3 regions of the Streptomyces sp. NPDC017993 genome follow, and region 2 is predicted to be linked to each of the others. Evidence: riboswitches for the same ligand, from Rfam matches in the RefSeq annotation. Region 2 holds a riboswitch; each other region holds the start of a gene.
The links. A riboswitch is a leader RNA that binds a small molecule or an ion and turns the genes downstream of it on or off. The one in region 2 is predicted to bind cobalamin.
Positions count from the first base shown of each region.

Region 1: another riboswitch for cobalamin. It lies ahead of ACH4FH_RS24435 (ribonucleoside-diphosphate reductase subunit alpha); the one in region 2 lies ahead of cobN (cobaltochelatase subunit CobN).
Region 3: another riboswitch for cobalamin. It lies ahead of ACH4FH_RS29440 ((2Fe-2S)-binding protein); the one in region 2 lies ahead of cobN (cobaltochelatase subunit CobN).

Region 1 covers NZ_JBIRGO010000013.1:188,713-190,903, reverse strand. The annotation lists gene ACH4FH_RS24435 (ribonucleoside-diphosphate reductase subunit alpha) at 1-997, opposite strand, end outside; cobalamin riboswitch at 1,156-1,317, opposite strand; partial or broken gene ACH4FH_RS24430 (Uma2 family endonuclease) at 1,434-2,022, shown strand; gene mctP (monocarboxylate uptake permease MctP) at 2,114-2,191, opposite strand, start outside.
Region 2 covers NZ_JBIRGO010000002.1:393,006-395,196, forward strand. The annotation lists gene cobG (precorrin-3B synthase) at 1-474, opposite strand, end outside; cobalamin riboswitch at 599-731, shown strand; gene cobN (cobaltochelatase subunit CobN) at 856-2,191, shown strand, end outside.
Region 3 covers NZ_JBIRGO010000019.1:1,433-3,623, forward strand. The annotation lists gene ACH4FH_RS29435 (DUF6973 domain-containing protein) at 1-226, opposite strand, end outside; cobalamin riboswitch at 494-676, shown strand; gene ACH4FH_RS29440 ((2Fe-2S)-binding protein) at 911-1,609, shown strand; gene ACH4FH_RS29445 (MFS transporter) at 1,663-2,191, opposite strand, start outside.

The DNA of each region.
Region 1 (2,191 bases), on a different contig from region 2:
GGAACTCCTCGATGTCGGCGTGCCAGGTCTCCAGGTAGACGCAGGCGGCGCCCTTGCGGCGGCCGCCCTGGTTCACCGCCGCGACCGAGGCGTCCAGGGTGCGCAGGAACGGCACGATGCCGTTCGAGTGGCCGTTGGTGCCCCGGATCAGCGACCCCCGTGCGCGGATCCGGGAGTAGGAAAGACCGATGCCGCCGGCGTGCTTGGAGAGCCGGGCGACCTGGTGGTAGCGGTCGTAGATCGAGTCGAGTTCGTCCAGCGGGGAGTCCAGCAGATAGCACGAGGACATCTGCGGGTGGCGGGTGCCGGAGTTGAACAGGGTGGGGGAGGACGGCAGATAGGACAGTGAGCTGGTGAGGCGGTACAGCTCGGCGACGTCGTCCAGCGCGGCCGTGGAGTCGTTCTCGGCGAGACCGCAGGCCACCCGGAGCAGGAAGTGCTGTGGTGTCTCGATGACCTGACGGGTGGTGGGGTGCCGCAGGAGGTAGCGGGAGTGCAGGGTGCGCAGGCCGAAGTAGCCGAAGCGGTCGTCGGCGCCGTCGGCGAGGGCCTTGTCGACGGAGGCGTCCAGGCGGGCGGCGTGGGTGCGGACGAACGCGGCGGTGGCGTCGGCGATCAGACCTTCGCGGTGACCGACCTCCACCGAGGCGGAGAACGCGGTGGCGCCCTGGCCCGCGGCCTCCTCCGCGATGGCGAGGGTGAGCAGCCGCGCCGCGAGCCGGGAGTACTGCGGCTCGTCACCGATCAGACCGGCCGCGGCCTCGATCGCGAGTGAGCGCAACTCGGCCTCGTCGGAGCCCGCGTGGCGGCCGCGGAGGGCGGCGGCGGCCACCTTGCCGGGGTCGGTCGCGGTCAGGTCCTCGGTCAGCTCGGTCAGGGTGCGCAGCAGGGCCACACCGGGGCCGTCCTCGGCACGGCCGTCCCGGTCGGCGGGGGCGGGCGGCGCGGACTGCACGACCTCGGCGTCTGACGCGGGCTCCGTTGGCGCGATGGTCACGTGATGCTCTCCCTCACTCGGCGGGGGCCAGGAGGGAGGGGCGCGACGGGCGCGCGCGGGCATGCGGCACCCCGGAATGTCGGGATGCGCGGGCACACCGCGCGGCGTCCACCGGCCCATCCCACGGGGCCCGGACGTATCGACGTCCGCACCGATGGCGGTGCGGGCGTACCGTCGGCAGGTCTTCGGACTCCACGGGCGCGCCGGTAGGGCTTTGGGGCCTTATGGGCGTGCTCGTACACCGTTGCGGGACAGTTCCGGATTCGCACCGGATTCCCCTGCGGCGACAGCGAGCACGAGCATACATGTGGTGGTGGCTTCTCGTGTGCACCCCCATATCTAGTGAGTTGAGAGTGATCAAGCGGTGTCTGTCCGTGCGCTCGGCTATCGGCTTCCTACGTCTCCCGCTCCGTTGATGACAGAGGGAGAAGGTTCCATGACCGCGCTTGCCGACCGGCCGCACATCATGGGCACCGAGCATTTCGAAGAGGCCGCTCGGATACTCGCCCGCCTGGAGGAAGGCGCGCGGTGGGAACTTATCGACGGGACGGTCAGGAGCAAGCCCATGCCGGACGGGGACCACGGGCGGATCATCCAGTGGCTTACCCGTGTCTGTATGCAGCATCGGCCCGAGCTCTGGCTCGACGCCCGGCCAGGGCCTGAAGGTGCAGACGTACCGAAGCGGCCGTGCCCGCCCGGACGGGACGCTCGCGCCCATGGATGCTTTCGTCGGCCAGGGCGAATGGGCCGGCCCCGACCCGGTTCTGATGGTTGTCGAGGTCGCCTCCCACGACCCCGATGCCGACCAGCGGGACCGGGTGGAAAAGCCCCGTGCGTACGCGGAGACCGGCATCCCGCTCTCTCTGCTGGTGGACCGTGATGCCCACCACGTCACGGTCTACAGCCGGCCCGACGCCGACCGCTACGAGAACGTCCACACCGTCCCCTTCGGCAAGTCGCTCCACCTGCCGGACCCGGTGAACATCACGCTCGAAACCGAGGCGCTCAAGGACTGGGTGAGCTGAACCGGCGCGGACGTCGCGCCGCGCTCCGCACGCGAACGGGCCGCCGCACCCTGGGGGTGCGACGGCCCGTGGCCGGGAGCGGTGCGGCGGGTCAGCGGCCCGCGGGGGCCTCCTCCGCGGTAGCAGGCGGCAGGTCGGGGCTGACGCCCTTGTCGCCGATGTCCGCGGT
Region 2 (2,191 bases):
GCCCCTGCCGTCGTCCAGGACGAAGAGGAAACGGCCGGAGAGCGCCGTCGCGGACGCGCTCGCGCAGAGCAGGGCGTCCAGCCGGCGGGCCCACAACCGCACGTCAGCCGGGGTGCGCCGGTCCAGACCCGCGAGCGGCGAGGCCAGGATGTTGCGGACGCGCTCATGGCGTTCCGAGGGCAGCAGGCCCGCGTCGCGCAGCAGCTCCGCCAGCTCCTGGCCGCAGTCGTCCGCGAGGCCGCGCAGTTCCACGTTGCCGCGGGAGGTGAGGGAGAGGTGGCCGTCGCCGAGGCGCTCCGCGGCGTCGGCCAGCGCGGATGCCTGGCGGGCGGTCAAGTCGCCTGCGGGCAGGCGGACTCGCGCCAGGCTGCCGTCGTCGGCGGAGTGCAGCCGCAGCGTTCCCGGGCAGGCGTCACCGCGTTCCCGGAGGGGCGGTGCGGCCGCAGCGGGCCGGAGCGAGGGGGAGGGCGGCATGGCGGCGAGCATACCGACGTCGGGCAAGGGCGGACCGGGGGAGGCGGACCGGGGGCGGGGCCCGCGCGGGCGGGCCCGGAGGCGCTCTCCCCCGCCCGCCACGCAGCCCTTACTATGCAGGTCGGTGGGTCTGCTGATCCGCCGGACGCCAGCGACGGCGCCAAGGGAGGAAGCCCGGTGAGAATCCGGCGCGGTCCCGCCACTGTGAACCCGGTCCACGGGTGAGCCAGGAACTCCCGCCGTCCTCCTACCGCCCGGGGCGCGGACCCCGAGGAAGGCCTGACGCCGCATGCTGCAATCTTCCGGGGGGCGGCCCCCGCGCCTCCGCGCAACCACCGGGCCGCAGGGCGTGACCCGTGAGATCTCGCGAGGTGTATCCCTGTGATCCTGCTGCTGTCGACGTCCGACACCGACCTGCTGAGCGCCCGCGCCGCCGCCGGCCCCGTGCCGTACCGCCTCGCCAACCCCGCCCGCCTCGACCTCGACGAGCTGCCCGCGCTGCTGGAGGGCACCGACCTGGTCGTCGTCCGTCTGCTCGGCGGCATCCGCGCCTGGCAGGAGGGCCTGGACCTGCTGCTCGCGCAGGAGCGCCCGGTCGTCGTCCTCACCGGTGAACAGGCCCCCGACGCCCAGCTGATGGAGGCGTCCACGGTCCCGGTCGGTATCGCGGCCGAGTCGCACGCCTACCTCGCGCACGGCGGCCCCGCCAACCTCGACCAGCTCGCCCGTTTCCTGTCCGACACGGTGCTGCTGACCGGCCACGGCTTCGAGCCGCCGGAGCCCGCCCCCAGCTGGGGACAGCTGGAGCGGCCGGACGCCCGTACGGACATCGAAGGACCGCTGGTGGCGGTGCTCTACTACCGCGCCCACCACATGAGCGGCAACACCGGCTTCGTCGACGCGCTCTGCGGTCAGATCGAGCAGGCAGGCGGCCGCCCGCTGCCGCTGTTCGTCGCCTCGCTGCGCGCGCCCGAGCCGGAACTGATCGACGCCCTGCGGCCGGTCGACGCGATCGTCACCACCGTCCTGGCCGCCGGTGGCACCAAGCCCGCCGAGGCATCGGCCGGTGGCGACGACGAGTCCTGGGACGCCGGCGCGCTCGCCGCCCTGGACGTACCGATCCTCCAGGCCCTGTGCCTGACCGGGTCGCGGGCCGCCTGGGAGGAGAACGACGAGGGGCTGTCCCCGCTGGACGCCGCCTCCCAGATCGCCGTCCCCGAGTTCGACGGCCGGCTGATCACCGTCCCGTTCTCCTTCAAGGAGGTCGACGAGGACGGGCTGCCCGTCTACGTCGCCGACCTCGAGCGGGCCGCCCGGGTCGCCGGCATCGCCGTGCGCCACGCCCGCCTGCGCCACATCCCCGCCGCCGACAAGCGCCTCGCGCTGGTGCTGTCCGCGTACCCCACCAAGCACTCCCGCATCGGCAACGCCGTCGGCCTGGACACCCCGGCCAGCGCCGTCGCCCTGCTGCGCCGACTGCAGGCGGACGGCTACGACTTCGGCGGCGAAGAGGTCCCCGGCCTGGTCTCCGGCGACGGAGACGAGCTGATCTACGCCCTGATCGAGGCCGGCGGCCACGACCAGGAGTGGCTCACCGAGGAGCAGCTCGCCCGCAACCCCGTCCGCATCCCCGCCGCCGACTACAAGCGCTGGTACGCCACGCTGCCGCAGGAACTGCGCGAGTCGGTGGAGGAGCACTGGGGCCCGCCGCCCGGTG
Region 3 (2,191 bases), on a different contig from region 2:
CGTCAGTGACCTGGTACTGACGCAGCATCTCCTTGGGGCTGAGCCTCCGCCCCATATGTACCCGGACGTTGAAGGCGTTCCTTTGGGTACCGCCATCGTCCTTCAGATCCCAGGCGATCCTCTCGTCGGCCCGTTCCCCCATCCGGAGCGCATCGTGAATCTGCGCCTGTGCCGCTCTTAGCTCTTCCCCCAGAGGGCCGCTGACCAGAACCGGATCGTCAAGCATCGTCGCAAGCCACCCGCCCTCGCCACAGCCGGTCGAGCGGATCCCCCCGGGAGGAGCATCACCTGCGGTGCGCCCGTGCGAGGGTGGGCGGTGACCTCGCCCGCCACCCCGTACACGACGGCCGGCAGCTTCGGAGCGAGCCCTCGCCCGGCGGGCCTGAGGCGGTGACTTCACCGTCGCGCAGGACGTAGAGCCGCTTGCCGCGTTGCGACAGGGTGCCTCGGACGAGGTCCCCCATGGCCGGTACGGCTCTGGTGCGTGGCGCGGGGTTTTCTGGGATGCTGCCGTCCGACCCGCGACGGCGGAACGAGGAGCCGGTGAGAATCCGGCACGGTACCGCCACTGTGAGGGGGGAGCCAACTTGCCACCGCCACGGCCTTCTTGTGGGGCCGGCGGCGGGGGCGGCGTCGCACCCGAGTCAGGAGACTCACGCCGTCGTACCTCGGCAAACCGGGGCGGATCTCCCCGAGAGAGGATGGTGGCATTCGTGTGCTCGCGTGCGTGCCTCGGCTGGTGTACGGCCTGCGTTCCTTCGTGGGGAGGGGGCGGCCGGCCCGCGGTGGGGGCGAAGAAGCGCAGGTCGTTTGCCCGGTCCGCGTCGAGGGGGACCGGCGCTTCCCGCGGCGCCGAGGACATCGTCCACTACGCCTCGTTCCGCGCACCGAACCGGCCGGTACGCACGTGGTGACCGCCGAGGATTTGGCCGAAGTCTCCACCGTCGGACCGTACTTCGCCATCTCCTGCGGACCACGAGGCGACGCCGAACGCTTCCGTCCCCTGACCGACCTCTACACCGACCACGACGCCCTGGATCGGTACGTACGCGCCCTAGGGCGGCGGCTGGGGACCGACCAGGCCAGGGTGGCCGCCTCCACCCTGCACATCGGCACGGCCGCCCGTCTGTGGTCCGTCGCCCTGGCCACCACCGCGCTGACCGGCCGGGTACCCGACCTGGCGCCCGAGCGGCTGTGGTGGCGGGCCCCCGAGACCGGCCCCATCGAGCTGTGGCTGCCCGAACCAGGGGAAGCCCCGGGGGATGACGCGCCCGACGTGCTCCACCGGACCGTCGTCGTGCGCAATCTGCTGCCGTTGGGCGACGCCGTACGACGCGCTACCGGGGTGTCCCCGCACGCTTTGCGGGGCAACGCGGCATCGGCGCTCGTCGGCGCCCTGCAGACGCTGCTGGCTCGCGTCCCCGACGCCCCGTGTTCGCCCGTCCCGCTCGCGAGTGCCCTGCTGACGCGGGAGCCACTCGCGAGCGCGGGCGTGTTCACCGTCAGCCCCCTCGAGTACCGCCGCCACAACTGCTGCCTCTATTACCGCGTTCCGGGCATGGGGACATGCGGCGAATGCGTCCTCAACGACAAGAAGACGCGCGCATGACCGGCCCCGAGCTCCCTGGCCCCGTGCTCTCGACTGAAGGCCATGGCGCAGGTTCAATGCGTCGGCGCCGCGGCCGGGTGGTCCGAGTTGGCTGTTGTGCAGGGGTGTCGGCGGCGCAGGAAGCGGAGCAGCAGCGGAGGCAGTAGTGCGCACTGCACGGCGACGGCTGTCCAGAAGAGGCCGGGATGGCCGGTCCGCTCGGCCAGCGCGTAGCCCTCTCCTCCCGCGATGCCGCTGACGAACGCGCCGATTCCGGCTGCCAGCCGCTGACGGCCGAAGACGACGGCGGGTGGGCGGGGGGACCGGGCCAGGGCTTCGAGATCGTTCTTGAGGAAGAGGACGATCTCGCCGAGGCAGATGAGCAGGGCTCCGGCCAGGATGGTGGTGGGAGAGCCGACGGCGAGGGTGCCCATGCCGAGGGCCAGCGCGGCGAAGCCCAGGAGCAGGGCGCGGGTGTAGGGCAGGCGGGCGATCCAGTCGGACAGCAGCGGCTGCGCGACCACGAGCAGCGCGGCGTAGACGGCCAGGACCAGGCCGTAGAACACCGTCGAGGTCCGGGGCACGGCGTAGACCGCGAGGTAG